DNA from 2 places in the Oceanobacillus sp. MO10714A genome. Region 1 is predicted to be linked to the other one. Evidence: riboswitches for the same ligand, from Rfam matches in the RefSeq annotation. Region 1 holds a riboswitch; the other holds the start of a gene.
What was found. A riboswitch is a leader RNA that binds a small molecule or an ion and turns the genes downstream of it on or off. The one in region 1 is predicted to bind glycine.
Positions count from the first base shown of each region.

Region 2: it holds a riboswitch for glycine, as region 1 does, so the genes downstream of both, SPD53_RS05095 (phosphoglycerate dehydrogenase) here and gcvT (glycine cleavage system aminomethyltransferase GcvT) in region 1, are expected to answer to the same signal.

Region 1 is NZ_JAXHDC010000001.1:196,870-206,739, reverse strand. Features, by position in the region: partial or broken gene SPD53_RS01100 (ribonucleotide reductase N-terminal alpha domain-containing protein) at 119-913, opposite strand; gene SPD53_RS01095 (rhodanese-like domain-containing protein) at 1,245-1,616, shown strand; gene gcvPB (aminomethyl-transferring glycine dehydrogenase subunit GcvPB) at 1,681-3,150, opposite strand; gene gcvPA (aminomethyl-transferring glycine dehydrogenase subunit GcvPA) at 3,143-4,492, opposite strand; gene gcvT (glycine cleavage system aminomethyltransferase GcvT) at 4,505-5,626, opposite strand; glycine riboswitch at 5,820-5,913, opposite strand; gene SPD53_RS01075 (DEAD/DEAH box helicase) at 6,051-7,703, shown strand; gene SPD53_RS01070 (YqhG family protein) at 7,705-8,490, shown strand; gene SPD53_RS01065 (YqzE family protein) at 8,487-8,669, opposite strand; gene comGA (competence type IV pilus ATPase ComGA) at 8,815-9,819, shown strand; gene SPD53_RS01055 (type II secretion system F family protein) at 9,764-9,870, shown strand, end outside.
Region 2 is NZ_JAXHDC010000004.1:64,035-73,904, reverse strand. Features, by position in the region: gene SPD53_RS05120 (DUF3231 family protein) at 1-51, shown strand, start outside; gene SPD53_RS05115 (hypothetical protein) at 89-559, shown strand; gene SPD53_RS05110 (DMT family transporter) at 1,603-1,917, opposite strand; gene SPD53_RS05105 (DMT family transporter) at 1,917-2,258, opposite strand; guanidine-I (ykkC/yxkD leader) riboswitch at 2,329-2,424, opposite strand; gene SPD53_RS05100 (protein adenylyltransferase SelO) at 2,572-4,032, shown strand; ZMP/ZTP riboswitch at 4,364-4,446, shown strand; glycine riboswitch at 4,543-4,618, shown strand; gene SPD53_RS05095 (phosphoglycerate dehydrogenase) at 4,746-5,945, shown strand; gene SPD53_RS05090 (multicopper oxidase family protein) at 6,115-7,659, opposite strand; gene SPD53_RS05085 (deoxynucleoside kinase) at 8,190-8,831, shown strand; gene SPD53_RS05080 (deoxynucleoside kinase) at 8,828-9,520, shown strand; gene SPD53_RS05075 (hypothetical protein) at 9,588-9,870, shown strand, end outside.

The sequences.
Region 1 (9,870 bases):
TTGCTGTTTTCAAGCATTCACGCTTACCGTTTCCAGTTACGTTGTAGCCAGCAAGTCATAAAAAGAGTTTCCAGCAATTCACGAGGTTTATTTATAGACGAGGCACTTAAGCAGATTTACCACGTCTCGATCCGCCTTGTTCTACTAAATGAGTCAGTTTGGCAATATCGTCAAGCCAGGATACGGATCCGGATGACTTTCCGTTTACTCCGCGTGCCAATGTGTTTCTCGGACGAAGTGTTGAACCATTTGTCCCTACTCCTCCACCACGGGACATGATTTCCATTACTTGCTTCCGGTGATCGGAAATACCTTCCCGGGAATCTTTTACATATGGCATCACATAGCAATTAAAGTATGTTACATCCGTATTTGCACCTGCACCGTATAACACACGTCCTGCTGGCACGAAATTAAGATCAGCTAGTTCCTTATAAAACATTTCAAATGATTCTTTACGTTTTTCTTCCGTTTCCTCCACTACTGCTAAGCCGGTCGCATTTCGTTTAGCGATTTGCTCATAAAAGACTTCAAGCGGTTTATCAATTACATCAAGCGAACGCGTGATAATACCTGTTTCCATCTCTACTTCGTTATCGAGGGTAGATACAAATTCATCCAGAACTTTAATATCTGCTTCATTTTTCTCCCAATTGATTGCTTGTACAAATCCTAACCCTCTAGCTGGGAATTTAGGATCGGATTTCACTGTTAAAACAACAAAATCACCAGTTTTTAATGTAGCTTTTCCTGTATCTTTAAAAGCGTATCTGTCGAGCATAACTAAGCGTGAGACTCCACTATGTGTGAGCTTCATATCACTAGTAATCGGATGTACTACATCAAATAATTCAATATCCTTATTCAATGAAACAACATCAATTCCATTCACTTTTTCTAATATCGTCGACACGAAACCACTCCTTTATTCATCTTTTTATGTGTAATGTGTTATAATTATGTAGTACCACGTTTTATAATATTTAAAACAATATATGGTATCAATTAACGAGTGAACACACTATATATTGTGTATTAAACAATATATGTGAGTTTTTGTCAAGAGAATAAGTTTACACAAACCTGCGGAAAAATACCGAAAAGCTTACAGGTATTGACCTTAGTATCGACTTTTATATAAATTATTTTTTTATAAAAAAGGACCGGCTATTCGAAATGCTTTTAAAGCGGTTAAAAGTATTTTATAATATGAGTTGAGATATGAGAAAGACGGGGGAAAAAATATGTCAGTTTTATTAATTGTTTTAGTTGCATTGCTTGTTTTTTCGATATTCCGGTATTACAGACAGAAAATGATTTTGAATGTACTCAATCAGGATCAGTGGATTGAGGGCTACCGAAAAGCCCAATTAATCGATGTACGTGAGCCACAAGAATATGATGCTGGTCATATCCTCGGGGCACGGAATATCCCAGTAACACAACTGAAACAGCGTCTAGTAGAAATCAGAAAGGACAAGCCAGTTTATTTATATTGTCAAAAAAGCAGCCGTTCAGGTCGCGCTGCCCAAATTCTACACAAACAAGGTTATAAGGAACTCTACCAATTAAAAGGCGGATTCAAAAACTGGACTGGAAAAATAAAAGCAAAATAGGTAAGAGAGAAGCCGACAGACTTTTTTACTCATAGTCTGTCGGCTTTTTTATTTTCCCTATCCATTATGAATTGTCTTCACGTGTGTAACGAAGAATTGGTTTTCTTGCTGCGGTCGTTTCGTCCATTCGCTTTACAATTGTGTGATGTGGTGCTTCTTGAACGATTTCAGGATCTTCTTCTGCTTCTTTTGCAATATTTATCATAGCATCGATGAAACCATCCAGCGTCTCTTTAGACTCTGTTTCCGTCGGTTCAATCATCATCCCTTCCTCAACAATTAATGGAAAATAGATTGTTGGCGGATGATAGTTGAAGTCTAGCAGACGCTTTGCAATATCGAGTGTACGGACACCGAGTTTTTTCTGTTTTTTCCCAGATAGAACAAACTCATGCATACAATGTTGCTTATAAGGTAAATCATATATCTGCTCTAATCTGCGCATCATGTAGTTCGCATTTAAAACCGCGTATTCACTAACTTTCTTTAATCCTTCTGCACCCATTGTACGAATATAAGTATAGGCACGCAAATTGATTCCAAAGTTTCCATAATATGCCTTAATACGGCCGATGGACTGCGGACGGTCATGTTCTAATTTATATTCATCATTCTCTTTCACAATTAATGGCTTAGGTAAAAATGGTGCAAGCTCTTCTGATACCCCAATTGGTCCTGAACCTGGTCCACCGCCACCATGAGGGCCTGTAAATGTTTTATGGAGATTCAAATGAACAGCATCAAAGCCCATATCTCCAGGTCTTGTATAACCCATAATTGCGTTTAGGTTTGCACCATCATAGTAAAGCTTCCCACCGACACCATGAACAATCTCGGCCATCTCCATAATTTCTTTTTCAAAGAGACCAAGTGTGTTCGGATTCGTAAGCATTAAAGCAGCTGTATTTTCATCTACAACCCGCTTTAAATCTTCAATATCAACAAGACCGTCTTCATTGGATTTCACTGTTATAGCATCAAAGCCTGCCACTGCAGCAGATGCTGGATTTGTCCCGTGAGCGGAATCCGGAACGATGACCTTTGTCCGGTGATGCTCCCCATTCGCCTCATGGAAAGCACGAATCATCATTAACGCGGCCCATTCGCCCTGTGCTCCAGCTGCCGATTGTAAAGATACTTCATGCATTCCAGTAATTTCTTTAAGTGAGGTTTGCAAATCATACATCATTTCAAGTGCACCTTGTACGGTTTTCGGATCTTGATATGGGTGGATATGGGTAAATCCCGGGAGCCGCGCTACATCTTCATTAATTTTCGGGTTATATTTCATGGTACATGAACCAAGCGGATAAAACCCGGAATCCACTCCATAGTTCCGATTCGATAATCCTGTATAATGCCGCATAATTTCGAGTTCACTTACTTCAGGTAATTCCGGAGCAGTCTTCCGGACATACGGCGTTTCAAATTCCGCATCCAAATCGATATCTGGTACATCAAGATCCGGTAAGCTATAACTTGTTCGCTCCTTTTTACTGCGTTCAAAGATTAATGGAAATTCATTCTTAGCCATTGATATCCCTCACTTCCTTAATCAATTGATCAATCTCTTCTTTGGAACGGATTTCCGTTACGGCAACCAACATACAATTTTCTAATTCTGGGTAATCTCGTCCCAAATCATATCCGCCGACAATCCCTTTGGTAAGTAATGCCTCGTTCACTTCGCTTACCGTTTTGTTCAGCTGGATGACAAACTCGTTAAAGAATGGTTGATCAAATAAGACAGGAATTCCTATCTCAGCGAATTGTTGCTTGGCATAGCGAGCTTTTTTCATATTTAGTTTTGCCATTTTCTTCAAACCATGCTTTCCAATTGAACTCATTGCAACCGAACTAGCTAGCGCATTCAGTGCTTGGTTCGAGCAAATATTTGACGTTGCTTTATCCCTTCGGATATGCTGCTCCCTTGCCTGAAGTGTAAGTACAAATCCACGGACACCATCTTCGTCTGTTGTCTGTCCGACAAGACGTCCTGGAATTTTTCGCATTAACTTTTTCGTCGTTGCAAAATATCCACAATGCGGGCCGCCAAACTGGGCTGGTATGCCAAACACTTGCGTATCCCCGACGACGATATCTGCTCCGAATTCACCAGGTGGTGTCAAGTATCCGAGCGCAAGTGGATTACTAGAAACGACCATCATTGCTTTTTTATTGGAATTGAGCAATTCACGTACCTTTGCTAAAGGCTCTACTTGACCAAAGAAGTTCGGATATTGGATGACGACACCAGCTACATCATCATCGAGTTCTCTTTCAAGTGCTTCTAGATCCGTTAAACCATCTTTATGATCTATCTCAACAACCTCCACATGTTGGCCGGTAGCATATGTCTTCACTACTTCCCGTGATTCAGGATGAATTGCGTTTGAAACGAGTACTTTTTTTCTTTTTGTATGGGCGGCAGTTAAATTAACTGCTTCACCTAACGCTGTCGCACCATCATACATAGAGGAATTGGCAATCGGTTGGCCGGTTAATTCAGCAATCATTGTCTGAAACTCAAAAATCGCTTGCAGTTCCCCTTGGGATATCTCCGGCTGGTATGGTGTATATGCAGTATAAAACTCGGAACGACTGATGACATGGTCTACAACAGAAGGTATATAATGATCATAGACCCCTGCTCCCAAATAAGACGTATAATCCTTTAGATTTACGTTTTTATTGGACATGGCAGTTAATTCTTTCATTAGTTCATATTCATTTTTAGTAGGCTTTACGTTCAGTTCCCCTTTGAAACGAATTTCCTCTGGAATGTCCGAAAACAGTTCATCTGTTGAATCAATACCGATTACATCAAGCATTTCTAATTTATCTGATTCCGTCATTGGTAAATAGCGAAATCCCATCTCCAATCCCTCCTAATTATCTCTTTTATAAAATGGTGTAGGTACTACTTTCGCTTTCAGTTGCCGTTTCCTTACTTGAATCAACAGTTCTGTTCCAATTTCTGTATAATCCGTGTCAAGTAATGCACGGCCAATATTTTTCTTTAAAGTCGGTGATTGTGTTCCTGTCGTGATATGTCCGATTACTTTTTCTCCGTCTTCAGATAGAACTTCATAATCGGTTCTCGGGATCCCTTTGTCTATCATTTCTAGACCGACAATTTTTCTTTTCGGTCCATTTTCAACCTGTTCTTTTAAGACATCCTTCCCAATGAAATTAGCTTCTTTAGCAACTTTAACCGCAAAAGTCAAACCTGCTTCAATAGGCGTAATTGTTTCGGAAAGTTCCTGCCCATATAACGGCAAGTTTGCTTCAAAGCGCAGTGTATCTCGAGCCCCGAGACCAGCTGGTACAATTCCTGCTTCTTTCCCAGTCTCTAAGATAAGATTCCAAAGCTTTCCTGCCTCTTCAGGCGCAACATAAATTTCAAAACCATCTTCACCCGTATAACCTGAACGGGAGACTATCGTCCCTTGTTCAATCCCATGAATTGCAACATGCATTTCAAATCGAAAGGCTTTAATTGCAGCTAGGTTTGTGTCGGTAAGTTCTTGTAAAATAGCTTCTGCTTTCGGTCCCTGAATGGCTAGAAGACTATATCGTTCCGATTCATCAACAATCGCAACTTCATTTGATGCATAATTATTATGTTTCTTTAACCACTTTAAATCTTTTTCAGTATTAGCAGCGTTAACGACGAGCATGTAATGGTCCTCTCCTAGCATGTAGATGAGTAAATCATCAACTACTCCACCGTTCTCGTTACAAAGAAATGTGTATTGTGCTTTCTTCGGTTCCAGCTTACTTATGTCATTCGTCGTCATCGTTTGAAGAAATGCTACCGCCTTACTTCCTTTTACAATAATTTCTCCCATATGGGACACATCAAATAGGCCTGCGCTTGTTCTAGTTGCGTTATGTTCTTCTTTAATCCCCGAAAACTGTACAGGTAAATCCCAACCTCCAAAATCAATCGTTTTCGCCCCATACTTTTCATACTCCGAAAAAATCGGCGTACGTTTTAATGGTTCCATCTCCATCACTCCCTCTGAAGTCAATAAAAGATTTTATATTCTGACATTAACAATATAAAAAGACAGAGATTTCCTTATGTGTAAGAAATCTCTGTCCTTCTACCAGAAAGTTGCGTAAGAACATGCCAGGTTTCCCTTCCGTTCCTACTTGCTTCTTGGGTGGTTTACGATATGTAAACGCTCTCCAGAGTTGTGTCCGATAAGAGTCTTTTTGCCTGAGAGATTCGTCTTAAGCTTGCTCCTTCGGCGTTACATTAAGATCATGTAAGCTCTCCCCTTATCTTCATCCACAGCATATATTTTTTTATAATGGTAAAACTAAGTCTATCATAAGAAATCCTCTACCTTTGCATTGAATATACCATAATATTTAAAAAAGGTATAGTGAAATCCAAATTTTATTTAGATACTCGGGGTGTAACATATGGATTTGGTACATTTGAATCGTAATCAGACTTTTATAAAAGAATTAGAGGAACGGCTTGACAGTGATGGCCCGTTTAGTTCCTTTCAGTTGTTTTCGCTCGCCTATCAGGCAGAACAGGCAAGGATCGTCCCTTCTTTTCACGGGTTAAGAAGTTTGGATTTTTTACCGCATATGTCTTTTCTTGACCATCAGCTGGAAACAGCTCTAGAAGCAATCGAAAAAATGAATGGCAGGGTTATACTTGCTGATGAGGTTGGTTTAGGAAAAACTATTGAAGCAGGGTTGATTTTAAAAGAATATATGTTGCGGGGTCTCGTTAAAAATGCATTAATCCTTGTTCCTGCCTCCCTTGTGAACCAATGGGTGAATGAATTGAATACGAAATTCTATATACCTGCTGTCAGTCACCGGAAACATCATAACTGGGAAGGCAATACTATTCTAGTTTCTTCCCTTGATACTGCTAAACGAACTCCACACCAAGAAGTGATTCTAGCAAATGAGTATGACTTCGTTTTAATTGATGAGGCGCATAAACTTAAAAACCATCAGACGAAAAATTATCAATTTGTACGGCAGATTAAAAAGAAGTATTGCCTGCTGTTGACTGCTACGCCAATTCAAAATGATTTAATGGAGATATTCAACCTTATTTCGATTTTAAAACCGGGTCATCTAGGAGATGTTGCCTCGTTTAAAGAGAAATATTCCGGAAATAAGGGAAAACAAGAAGCTGACGCCTATCTGAAACAACTTATTGAACGGGTCATGATCCGTAATACGAGGGAAAATACAAATTTAAAACCATCGAACCGGGTTATCGAAACCATTCTCGTTGATTTTACAAAGGAAGAAACAGAAGTCTATCAACAGTTAAATAATATGCAACGAGGGCAAGATATATTTACAAAGATTACATTACTGCGAGAGATCTGTTCTTCTAGAGAGGCTTGTTTTCTGTCACTTCAGAAATTACAAGAAACAAACACCCCAGATGAAGAAATCCATTCCATCATTCAAAAAATCAATGAATTGCCAGCCCATTCAAAAGCATTAAAAACAGTTGAATTAATTGAACAAATTGGCAATGAAAAAGTAATTATCTTCACGGAATACCGGGCAACCCAATTGTATTTACAATGGATTCTGCAGCAGCACGGGATTAGTTCTGTACCATTTCGGGGCGGCTTTAACCGTAGTAAGAAAGATTGGATGCTACAGCTTTTTAAAGGAAAAGCACAAGTATTAATTGCTACCGAAGCAGGAGCTGAGGGTATCAACCTGCAGTTTTGCCACCATATGATTAACTATGATTTACCATGGAATCCAATGAAAATTGAACAACGGATTGGTCGAATCCATCGGTTTGGTCAGGAAAATGATGTGAAGGTATACAATCTTGCTGTTAAGCAAACGATTGAGGAACATATTTTAAATGTACTATATGAGAAGATAAGACTATTTGAAAACGTGATCGGCGAGCTTGATGCAATTCTCTCTGATTTGAATATTCAAGATATGGAACAGGAAATAGAGACCATTTACAGAGAGTCCGACTCATTAGGAGAAGCAGAGATTAAACTTGAGAACTTAGCATCCATCGTCCATAAATTGGCTGATGACATGAATGAAAAAAGTGTAGGTGAATAAAATGGCAATCGTAAACATCGAACAATTTATGATCGACTTTTTCAGTGCATATCAATGTAAGCTTTTGAATAAAGAAAATGGTGTCTTACAAGTAGAGTTAACAGAGGAATTGGATAAAGTATTAATGAATCGTCCATTCTATTGGCATTATATGCAAAGCCTTGGGCAAAAAGGAGTACCAATGACGCTCACACTCATTACGAACCCGGAAAAACGAGATCAACAAGGGGAATGGATTGATATAGGCAGTCCCAGGCTGCAACAGATATTCAACCATGTCACACATCACGAAAAGTATACATTGCTCTTCCAAGAAGTGAATACCGATAAAAATACACCTCTTTACCCATGGTTACTCGCGAACTTTAAAGTAAGTTATCGAGGCAGACAAAAGAAGGAAGAGATTATTTCATTAGGAATTCAACTTGTTACCGGAAAAGTTATTGTAAATATGATGGATGAATTAATTAAACTCAATTTGAAACAGCAAATATCTAATTTTTGTTATACGATCTCGCCAATTATTACGCTCGCAAGCGGTTATAAACGGATTGAAAAAATCATCCAACATTATGTTGAAAACCAACCGAAAGAGTGGATCAATGAAGCGATTGAAACACGGAATGAAGAAATCGCCCTCTTAAAACAATTTTATAAAGACGATTTGGAGAATGATATTGTTAAGAAGGAATTGGAAGAAATTCATAATCGGTATACTCCAGAGATAGCAATTGATGTAACAAGCGGAGGATTAATCTACCTGCTCCAACAATTTCCCGAAGTTTAAGCCCGCCTTCCTTTTATAAACAATTTAAATGAGAAAGGAAGGATTCCGAACCAGCGATTCAACACAACGGATTCTTCTTGCTTGTCGGTTTTCCTCCTTTCCTTCCGCTCCTCCCGCGGGCTGTTCATGTATTTAACTATTTCCTCTGTTATAAATTTCAAATAATTATTAGTCGACATTTTGTACCTCCTCCTATTTTTTTAATAGCTTTTACGACTAAATTATATTTATACAAAAAAACAAAAAATAAAGCAGGAATATCTTATTACATGTCGAATCATATAATTTAAAGGAGGTGACGACTAGTTGAACCCGGCATTACCTTTGGTTAAACAGATAATGCAACAAGCAATCAAGCAACATGCTACAGACCTTCATTTCTTGCCCGCACAAAAAGAAACGAACATCCATTTCCGTATCCAAGGCAAACGAAAACTTTTTCGTACGATCCCAACGAATCAATATGAGCTTTTACTCACCTTTTTTAAATTCACGGCAGGTATGGATATAGGAGAATCAAAAAAGCCCCAAGACGGCAGTATTGCCAATATTTTCCCGAACCTCGGTAAACATACATTAAGATTGTCAACCTTACCGCTCCTCGTTTCGGAAAGTTTGGCGATTAGGATTTTACCACAAGAAGATTCCCTTCCACTCGATGAATTATTTCTATTCCCTTACCAATTGAATAAACTTAAAGAATTAGCGAGTGCACGTTCAGGCTTATTTTTAATTACCGGACCAGCTGGTAGCGGAAAGTCGACAACGCTTTATGCCTTAATCCATTTTCTAATGAAAGAACATTCCTTTCAAGCTGTGACCCTTGAGGATCCTGTTGAAAGACAAATGGATGATGTCATTCAAGTGCAAATCAATGAACAAGCAGGGATTACGTATCAAGCAGGATTGAAGGCTGCATTACGGCATGACCCGGATTTATTGATGGTTGGAGAGTTACGAGATGAATCAACTGCACATTTTGCATTACAGTCATCCCTGACAGGTCACCTTGTTCTTAGTACACTCCATGCACGAAATGCTGTTGGAACAATTTACCGACTGCTTGATATGGGCATTAAACAACAAGACCTGCTTCAATCGCTAATAGCTGTTGCATCTATTCAATTAATTCCAATTCAGCATAAAGGCACTGTTCGCCGGGCAGCGATATTAGAATTGCTTGAAGGCGACAAGTTAAATGACGCAATCCAAACACATCTTGATATTGGACAACATGGCACTAATTCTTTTGATCATTTAAGGAGGAAAGCATATGCTTATGGCTTCTCCCCTGAAGCTTTTCGTCAAGAAACAACGAAAATTACCTGAAACAATTCAAATCAGATTTTTGAAACGTGTAGAACGTTTTTTAACAAATGG
Region 2 (9,870 bases), on a different contig from region 1:
GGTACAGTGGATAAAGAGAAGCTTGCGAAAAGCAAAAACAAACATAATTAATATGCTATCAAACGTTTAATCTGTAGGATGTGAAAGGATGAAGCAATCACCGCTTGAAAAAATATTTTGGAGTATTGCTCTGCCGGGTTTTGGACAATTGTTGAATGGGAAAATCGTGAAAGGTCTTATCTTCATTACAGCTGAATTCATGATTAATGTGAAATCAAATTTGAATCAGGTGATCATTTATAGTTTCCGAGGAGAGATGCAAACGGCCATTGCGGAGACGAATTATCTTTGGCTTATGTTCTATCCATGTGTATATATGTTTGCCATTTGGGATGCTTATCGGGATGCAGGAGGAGCGAGGTCTCCTTACTCTTTTCTCCCATTTGTTTTCAGCGCATACTTCGGAACAATTGGATTAATCTACTCCTCCACCTTGAGAATATTCGGTGCGTTAATTGGTCCTGTTTTCTTGCCGATTATATTCTTATGTATCGGAACCTTTGTTGGACTTGCTATTGTATCGATCATCAAGCAGATGAGGAAAGTGGCTGGGACATAACAACACGGGCGCTTGCGCCTTTGTGTGGATTTAACTCATTTTAGAATAGTTATGTCCTAGCCATTTCAGCTTTTTTTATGACTCAACTTTTGCACCCTGAAAATATTAAAGCAAATCATCCTAATTAAGCGCCCCTAACCGTTATTAATTAAAAAAGTCTTCTCAAAATGAATGAATGCTTTCATTCAACGTAAGTATCTTGCTGTCATTATTTTGGTGTCCTGATTACCGTTCAGTTGCCCGGTGGACGGATACTTTCCCAGTTAAGTAAGCTAATGATGCATATGGGAAAATAGGGATCGTTTGTTTTCTTATTAGAGCGAGGTAAGCGTCCTAATAGGAAAATAGTTCCCTATTGTTTTCCCATTAGAGTAAGCTGAGCATGCGAATGGGAAAATAACCCCCAGTAGTTTTCCCATTTAAGTAAGCTGAATATGCTGATGGGAAAATAAAACCCAGTTGTTTGCCCATTAGAGTAAGCTGAGCATGCGAATGGGAAAATAACCCCCAGTAGTTTTCCCATTAGAGTAAGCTGAGCATGCGAATGGGAAAATAACCCCCAGTAGTTTTCCCATTAAAGTAAGCTGAACATGCTGATGGGAGAATAACCCCCAGTAGTTTTCCCATTAGAGTAAGCTGAGCATGCGAATGGGAAAATAACCCCCAGTAGTTTTCCCGTTAAAGTAAGCTGAATATGCTGATGGGAGAATAACCCCAGGTTGTTTTCCCATTAAAGTAAGCTGAACATGCGAATGGGAAAATAACCCCCAGTAGTTTTCCCATTAAAGTAAGGTGAGCATGCGAATGGGAAAATAACCCCCAGTAGTTTTCCCATTAGAGTAAGGTGAGCCCCCTTAGCGCTTAGCCCGAGGCGGTCTAAGAACGCTCTTGTATGTGGCAACGTCTGCATGAGCACATTCTATGCGTCGAGGCTCACAGCCACTTAACGGAAAGTGAGAGGTGTCGGGACTGCGGACCTTTAGATAGCCAAGGAATACATAACTGTTTCAGACGGCAAATGTTGAGTTATGATTTATGAAGTTTTATGAAATCAGCTTCAAACCAACTGCAGCACCTAGTACCATACTAATAAAAACAATCCTTCTCCAGTCCTTGGATTCTCCGTATATTAACATACCTAAAATTGCTCCGCCGGAAGCGCCGATCCCTGTCCAAACTGCATAAGCTGTACTCATCGGAAGCGTCTCCATGGCATATGCAAGAAAAATAAAACTAGCCCCAAATCCAAGAATCAACAAAGCTAATGCTTTAAAGTTTCGGTCGATATGCAATTTATTGATCATAGCAACACCGAACATTTCAAATATACCTGCCAAAATTAACGAAGTCCATGCCATTAGGATTCACCGCCTTCCCTAACGTTATCCGGTGTCACTAATTTCAAACCAACGACACCTGCTAATAAAATAAGAATTAATATTACTTTCTCTAACCCGAATGGTTCTCCAAAGAATACTATCTCAGAAAAAACGGTTCCCGCTGTTCCTAAACCGACAAAAACCGCATAGACCGTACCAACCGGGAGTTTCCTTCCAGCCATAATCATTAAATAGAAGCTGATATAGATGGCGACAACCGTTCCAGCCCAAGTCCAAAAATCTTGTGCGTGTTTTAAACCAATCACCCAAAAAACTTCAAAGAAAGCAGCAATAATCACTTTCATCCATTCTTTATTCAATTGTATTGCACCTCCAAAATAAGAATTTCCGAAAAACAAAAAAGCCTGGGAGAAACTGTGAAAATACAGTATCTCCCAGGCTTTTATCCTTCCGTGGCACAGCAAAGCTGCGAGTTTTCTCTCGGTCTCAGACCAACAAAGTTGCGGAACCCTAGAAAACATTCAACTTATGCAATTACTTTTTACTATACAGGAGTAGGAGCGATTTTTCAAGAGAAGGGGATTTAATTATTGAGTCAAGTTTTCACATTGGAATAATCTAGTCCTTACCAAGTATACTAAAGGGTAATGACAAGCTATAAAAGGAGAGCTTATGACGAATTTATTTAATTTCAACTTGGAGAACACGTACGCGGAACTCCCTGAAACTTTTTATCAAAAATTGAGGCCGAACCCGGTGGCGAATCCTCAACTTGTTTTTTATAATGAGGAACTTGGAAAAGCACTTGGTCTCAATAATGAAGAAATGCAAAGTGATGAAGCAATCGCTATTTATGGGGGAAATGCTCTCCCGCCAAATGCGATACCGCTAGCTCAAAGTTATGCCGGTCACCAATTCGGTCATTTCACGATGCTCGGTGATGGACGTGCGGTACTGCTTGGGGAACAAGTGACACCTGACTCCAAACGCTTCGATATCCAGCTGAAGGGTGCAGGGAGGACAGCCTATTCCCGTGGTGGTGATGGCCGGGCTGCACTTGGGCCAATGATTAGGGAGTACATGGTTAGTGAAGCGATGCATGGCTTAAATATCCCTACTACAAGGGGCCTTGCTGTAGTGACGACAGGGGAAGGGATTCGCCGGGAGACGATACTCCCGGGTGCGATTTTGACGAGGGTGGCTTCCAGTCATATTCGGGTAGGTACATTTCAATTTGCAGCCCACTTCTGTGAAATAGATGAACTTGTGCAACTTACTGATTATACAATTGAGCGGCATGATCCAGAAGTAAAACATGCGGAAAATCCGTACCTCGCTTTTTTGAGAAACGTGTTGGATCGGCAGGCGCAATTAGTCGCGAAATGGCAGCTCGTCGGGTTTATTCATGGCGTGATGAATACCGATAATATGACGATCAGCGGTGAAACAATTGATTATGGTCCATGTGCTTTCATGGATGCGTATCATCAGGATATTGTATTCAGTTCGATTGATGTGAATGGGCGTTATGCCTACCGGAATCAGCCGAGCATTGCCGCATGGAATCTGGCGCGCTTTGCAGAGACACTGCTTCCTTTACTCGGAAGGAGCAAGGAAGAACCCTTGAAATATGCGCAAGAAGCTATTTCAGAATTTGGTCCTTTATATAAGAAATATTGGCTGGAAGGGATGCGACAGAAACTCGGGATATTTGGTGAAAGAGAAGGGGATGAAGCCCTCATTGAAGAATTGCTCACGTTGATGCAACATTATCATGCCGATTATACGAATACGTTCTTAGCGTTAACTTATGGCAAAGAAGAAGATTTTCCGCTTGGACGTATGGATGAATTTAAAAAGTGGAAAATCAAATGGCAGGAAAGGATCAAAATACAAAGCGAGACGCAGGAAGCAAGCAACAAGCTTATGTATGAGCATAATCCAGCATTGATTCCGAGAAATAAGTGGGTAGAGGACGCCATCGAAGCGGCTGTTCAAAAGGAAGATTATACGCCAGCAGAAGAATTAATTCATCTCTTGAAAAATCCCTTTGCCCATACAGATGAACAGAAGGAATTTGCGAAAAGAAATTATGACACCGGAACTTCTTATCAAACATTTTGCGGGACGTAAAAAAGAGAAAGAAACGTAATAATGAAGCGCGTTTCTTTCTCTTTTTTATCACATTCTCCTTACAACGCATAATTTCTTCTTCCATCCATAAAAGGAGTCCCATTAGACTATCGCTTTAGCTGCTTCCATTGCTGATAAGCTTCCTTTAAACGAATCTGGTTCGATAATAATATTCAAAAAGTCCACCCTTTCGAAACAACTACAATAATGTGAATACATTATATAAGAGACGGTCTATAATGGGAAAGACCATTATTGAAAAACTTTAAAAAATCCCTGTTTATCCATTGAAAAAATAATTTAATTCTGATAAGATAACATCAACAATTGAAACGTTATGTGTAACTGGCGAAACGCGGAGACCACCGCGGGGGAGCACATAATGAAATCATGTCGATCGCCTGGGCAGAGGTAAGGGATTTTTAACTCCTTGCCTTTTTATGTTTAAGGAGGCGACTTGAATGAATAGAATATTCAAAAGCGACGAATGTTATGGGTGACACTATAACGGGAGCGGCTTCTGGAGAGAATGCATATGCATCGCCGAAGGGTTCAAAATCTCAGGCAAAAGGACAGAAGAACAACAAAGGTTTATTTGTTGTTTTCTAGATCTTTCTGAGATTGGGGTTTTTTCCAGTCTCTTTTTATGTTTCTAGGCTGCGTTGTGGAGATTAGAAAGAAAAGTAAGAGTAAAAAGGAGAAAGAGTAGAGAGATGACAACAATAACTTTAGACAAAACAAAAAGAATTAAAACGTTGAATCATATTGCTGAGGTAGGCCTCGCAATATTTAATGAAGAAGATTACACGATTGATAATGAAGCAAATGATCCGGATGCAATTGTTGTCCGGAGTTATCCGATGCACAACATGGCATTCGGTGGAAATTTAAAAGCTATCGCACGTGCTGGCGCGGGTGTGAATAATATTCCCGTTGATACTTGTTCCAATCAAGGTATTGTTGTATTCAATACTCCTGGGGCAAATGCGAATGCCGTAAAAGAACTCGTGCTTACTTCTATTATGGCATCCTCTCGTAACCTGTTTAACGGAGTCGATTGGGTGAAAGATTTAAAAGGCAAAGGGGAAGAAGTACCGCAGCTCGTTGAACAAGGGAAAAAGCAATTTGTCGGACGTGAGGCGAAAGGGAAGAAGCTAGGCGTCATTGGACTTGGTGCAATTGGAGCGATGGTTGCTAATGATGCACTGAATCTTGATATGGATGTTATTGGGTTTGACCCGTATATTTCTGTTGATACGGCTTGGGAACTATCCCGGAATATTAAGCGTGCGATGTCTCTTGGAGATGTATTTGAACAGGCGGATTTTATCACAATTCATGTTCCCCTTACAAATGAGACAGCAGGTATGCTAAATAGGGAAGCTTTTGAACAGATGAAGCCAGGCGTCCATATTCTGAACTTCTCGCGTGGCGGGCTTGTCGATGAAGATGCGCTTGAAGTGGCTCTGGAGAAGGGCCGTGTCGGTAAATACATTACTGATTTCCCTAATGATCGCTTACTTCATATGGAAAATGCGATAACATTACCCCATCTTGGTGCGTCAACGATTGAATCAGAGGAAAATTGTGCACGAATGGCAACTCGCCAGGTGAGAGATTTCCTAGAGACAGGTAATATTAAAAACGCGGTGAACTTCCCGAATGCGTTTCTTCCTTATACAGGAAAGCGCCGGGTTACGGTTTTCCATCATAATGTACCGAATATGCTCGGCCAAATTAGTGCGATTATTTCTAAAAGGGGTCTAAATATTGCGGCAATGATTAACAAAAGCCGTGGTGACTTGGCATATACGATGATTGATATTGACGAGAAAGTGAACGGGGACGTCATTCCAGGAATGGAAGCCGAAATTAATACAATCGAGGATGTAATCCGAATTCGCACAATCTAATCCAAATGGGACAGAGGCTCTGTCCCATTTTTTCGTTGTAAAGGAAAATTTTAAACAAGATGTTGTGAGAGATTCTAGCGCTTATGTCCGTTCTGACTCTTATCAATCAAAATCAATATGGAAAGCATGAAAACCAGCTGGAATGTGTTAGTTTTTCCAGCCGGTTTCATTATTTTTTGTCCTTTCTTTCATCTGTAATTACGCGATACGGGCGCATCATGTCATAATCTTCATGTTCGAGGATGTGGCAATGCCAGACGTATTCACCGGTATAGGGACCGAAATTTGCAATCACGCGGGTCATCGTTCCAGCGGGTACTTCAATTGTATCTTTCCAACTGCGATTATTCGCAAGAGGAGCTTGTGGTGCTCCTGTAAACAAAAGGGTCCCATCTTCATTGAATCGTTCAAGATCAAAGGTCTGATGATCCAGCACTTGAAATTGAATAAGATGAATATGGATTGGATGGGAGAAGTTGGTTGTGTTTATGAATGCCCAAATCTCTGTCGAATCTAACTGTGGATTTTCCGTAACTGGATCATGCCATTTCAGATTATTTAAAAGCAGTAAAGGACGATCATATTCATCAGTGGAACCAACTAGTTTTAAATAACGGACCGTCTTAATTTCATCTTGTTTTAAGGAAGGGACATAGGAAAGGTTAACAGGTAAATTACTCGTATCTTTACTTTTTAGCTTTTCTGTAACCCGGAATTGCATAATTTCTCCCATTCCGTCAGCTGGATCAGCACCTGGTCCAAGATTATTTTTTAGTATAATCGTTTGGCCTTCTAATTCCGAAAAATCGATGATGACATCGATACGCTCGGCAGGCTGCAGCCCGATTTCTTCCATTTCGACGCGTTTTCTAAGCAGCCCGCCATCTGAGCCGATTTGATGTAAAACCTCTCCATTATCAAGCGACAGCCGGTAACCTCTCGTGTTGGAGCCATTTAAAATACGGAAACGGTATTTCCGAGGTTCTACTTCCAAATATGGCCAAATTTTTCCGTTTACAACAATTGTATCTCCTAAAAATGCTGGCACAATGGAAGGGTTCGGTAAATTGGGATCAGCGTCATTTGGTTGCGCTGGGTAGGATAAGGAGCCGTCTGGATGGAAGCTCCGATCGACAATCATTAATGGAATTTCGTAGTCACCACTTGGGAGGTTTAGGGATGCTTCATGTTTATCCCGTAAAATGTACATTCCGGCAAGCCCGGCATATACATTGAGCCTTGTCAGTCCCATTGCATGATCGTGATACCAAAGTAAGCTGCTGCGCTGATGGTTTGGATAATGAAACGTCCGTTGTGTAAATGTTGGCCCTGTAACTTGGAAATTTCTTGTATACCAAGCATCAGGATGCCCATCGCTTTCTGGCTTTGTTTCCATCCCGTGTAAATGGACAACTGTACGGACGGTAGGGAGTTTATCCAAATCATGGATGGAAGTATCAACGGGCAGGATATGTCTGTTCGGCAGCTCATTATGCCATGTTACAGATACCGGTTCATCACGGAATGCTTCAATCAGCGGTCCAGGAAATTGCCTATTATATCCCCATAATGTGGTTCGCGGCAAGTCACGGTGTAATTTGGCCCGGAATTCTTCCATCGTTATATCGTAATGTGCACCATTCCTTGTTTTTTTACTTGGTTGAAGTGTGTTTAAAAGCGGTAGAGGATCCACAAATTTTTCCAGTCGTTGCATTCTTTCACCTCAAATCTTCCTTATAACTAAACTCTCGCTCCTGAAAAAATCAATCTTACCAGGGATTTATAGTCGATGATGTGTATAGTTAGGCATGGTATTGCAACAAAAGGCATTCTCCTTAAATAAACTGTGGGCCTAAATGAAAGTTTCACTTACGCTGAATGGAAGTTCTTTCAATTTTTTTAAGATGTATCCTGTGTTTCAGGTTACGAAAGTTGAGCTTATAATAGTAAATGCAGTAATTTTTAATTGGGAAAGGCGAATGTACTATATAGCTATGAAAGTAGCCGCGACTATCGAGTGTAACAGGCTGGATGTATTGATGTATCATGCTTCAGGGTTTTAGAAACACATTAATACGAAGTGGAAAGATCTAACATCCGGTAGTAGCTCGATTCGTTCAACTATACCATTTAGTGGGGAATAAAAAGTTCCTCTTATTAAATGAAGTTTCACTTTAATGGTGATGGTTGGAACATATGAAGTATGATAAAATATGAAGGATCTAATTTGAAGGAGGAATAATAATGACGAAGGTACCTTTTCTTGCAGTTGAAGGTCCAATTGGTATTGGTAAGACTTCACTTGCAAAAAAGATCGCCAGTCATTTTGAATTTCATTTGTTGAAAGAGATTGTAAGTGAGAATCCTTTTCTTGACAAATTTTATGAAGATATAAATGAGTGGAGTTTTCAAACAGAAATGTTTTTCCTGTGTAATCGATATAAACAGTTAGAAGATATAGATAAGGACTATTTGAAGCATGGTCATCCGGTCGTGGCGGACTATCATATGGCGAAAAATATGATATTCGCAAAACGGACTTTAGATGAAGGTCAGTTTGATAAATACAGGCAGATTTATGAGATTTTAACGAAGGACATGCCGCAACCTAATCTTGTCATTTATATAACCGGTAGTCTCGATACGATTATGGAACGAATTAGGAAGCGGGGAAGAAAAATCGAGAAAAATATTGAATCGGAGTACTTACAGCAACTGTCGCTGGATTATAAACAATTCATGAACGACTTTGAAAAAGAAAATCCCGATATCCCGCTAATTCGGATTAACGGGGATGAGATGGATTTCATGCAAAATCAGGATCATCTGGAAAAAATTTTAAACATAGTTAACGAACAGCTGACAATTAAAGGAGCAAGCAAATGAATTGGAGAGAGAAATACGGTATACCGAATGATGCAGTAATTACGATTGCCGGTACAGTAGGTGTTGGGAAATCGACGATGACTACAGCTTTGGCGGAGGCACTCGATTTTAAAACATCTTTTGAAAAAGTGGATCATAATCCATATCTGGAAAGCTTTTATAAGGATTTTGAGCGTTGGAGTTTCCATTTACAAATTTATTTCCTGGCGGAGCGTTTTAAGGAACAAAAGAAAATATTTGAATACGGTGGCGGTTTTGTTCAAGATCGCTCGATTTATGAAGATACTGGAATTTTTGCGAGAATGCATTACGAAAAAGGAACAATGTCACCTACGGATTATGAAACATATAAAAACCTATTCGATGCGATGGTCATGACGCCATATTTCCCGCACCCAGATTTATTGATTTATTTGGAAGGATCTTTAGATGAAATAATTGGTCGTATTCGCCAGCGGGGGCGAGAGATGGAGCGGAAGACACCGGTTAGTTACTGGGAAGAAATGCATGACCGGTATAGTAAGTGGATTGACAGCTTTAATGCCTGTCCTGTTTTACGAATTAATATTGCAGATTATGATTTGAAACAGGAGGAATCTCTTGAACTGATTCTAGAGAAAGTTGGCCGGCGGATTGGCAAGCGTAAGATGAGATCCATGATTCCAATAAATGAGGACTATCGGCTGTAATGAAGAATTCCCTAACGGTCGATTTCTTGCATAAAATAAGGGGAGTAACCAAGTAAGGGGTGAAACCATGGGATTATATATTAATGGCGATTACGAAGATATTTATCAGACGGATGAAGCGGTTGATGATAATAATCAGGTAATATATTTTCATAACCGTACTACTGAAAGGCTTAAAGAACAAACGCAATTCAATGAATCGGTCGAGAAGCATGTAGCGGAAATAAAATCATCAACTGACAGGCAACATGTGCTGAATATGCAGAAATGGCATGAATTCGAGACGGAATATAGAAGACTGTTAGCGAAATTAGCAGCTATTTCAGAGGAGAATGAACGGCTTGCAAAAC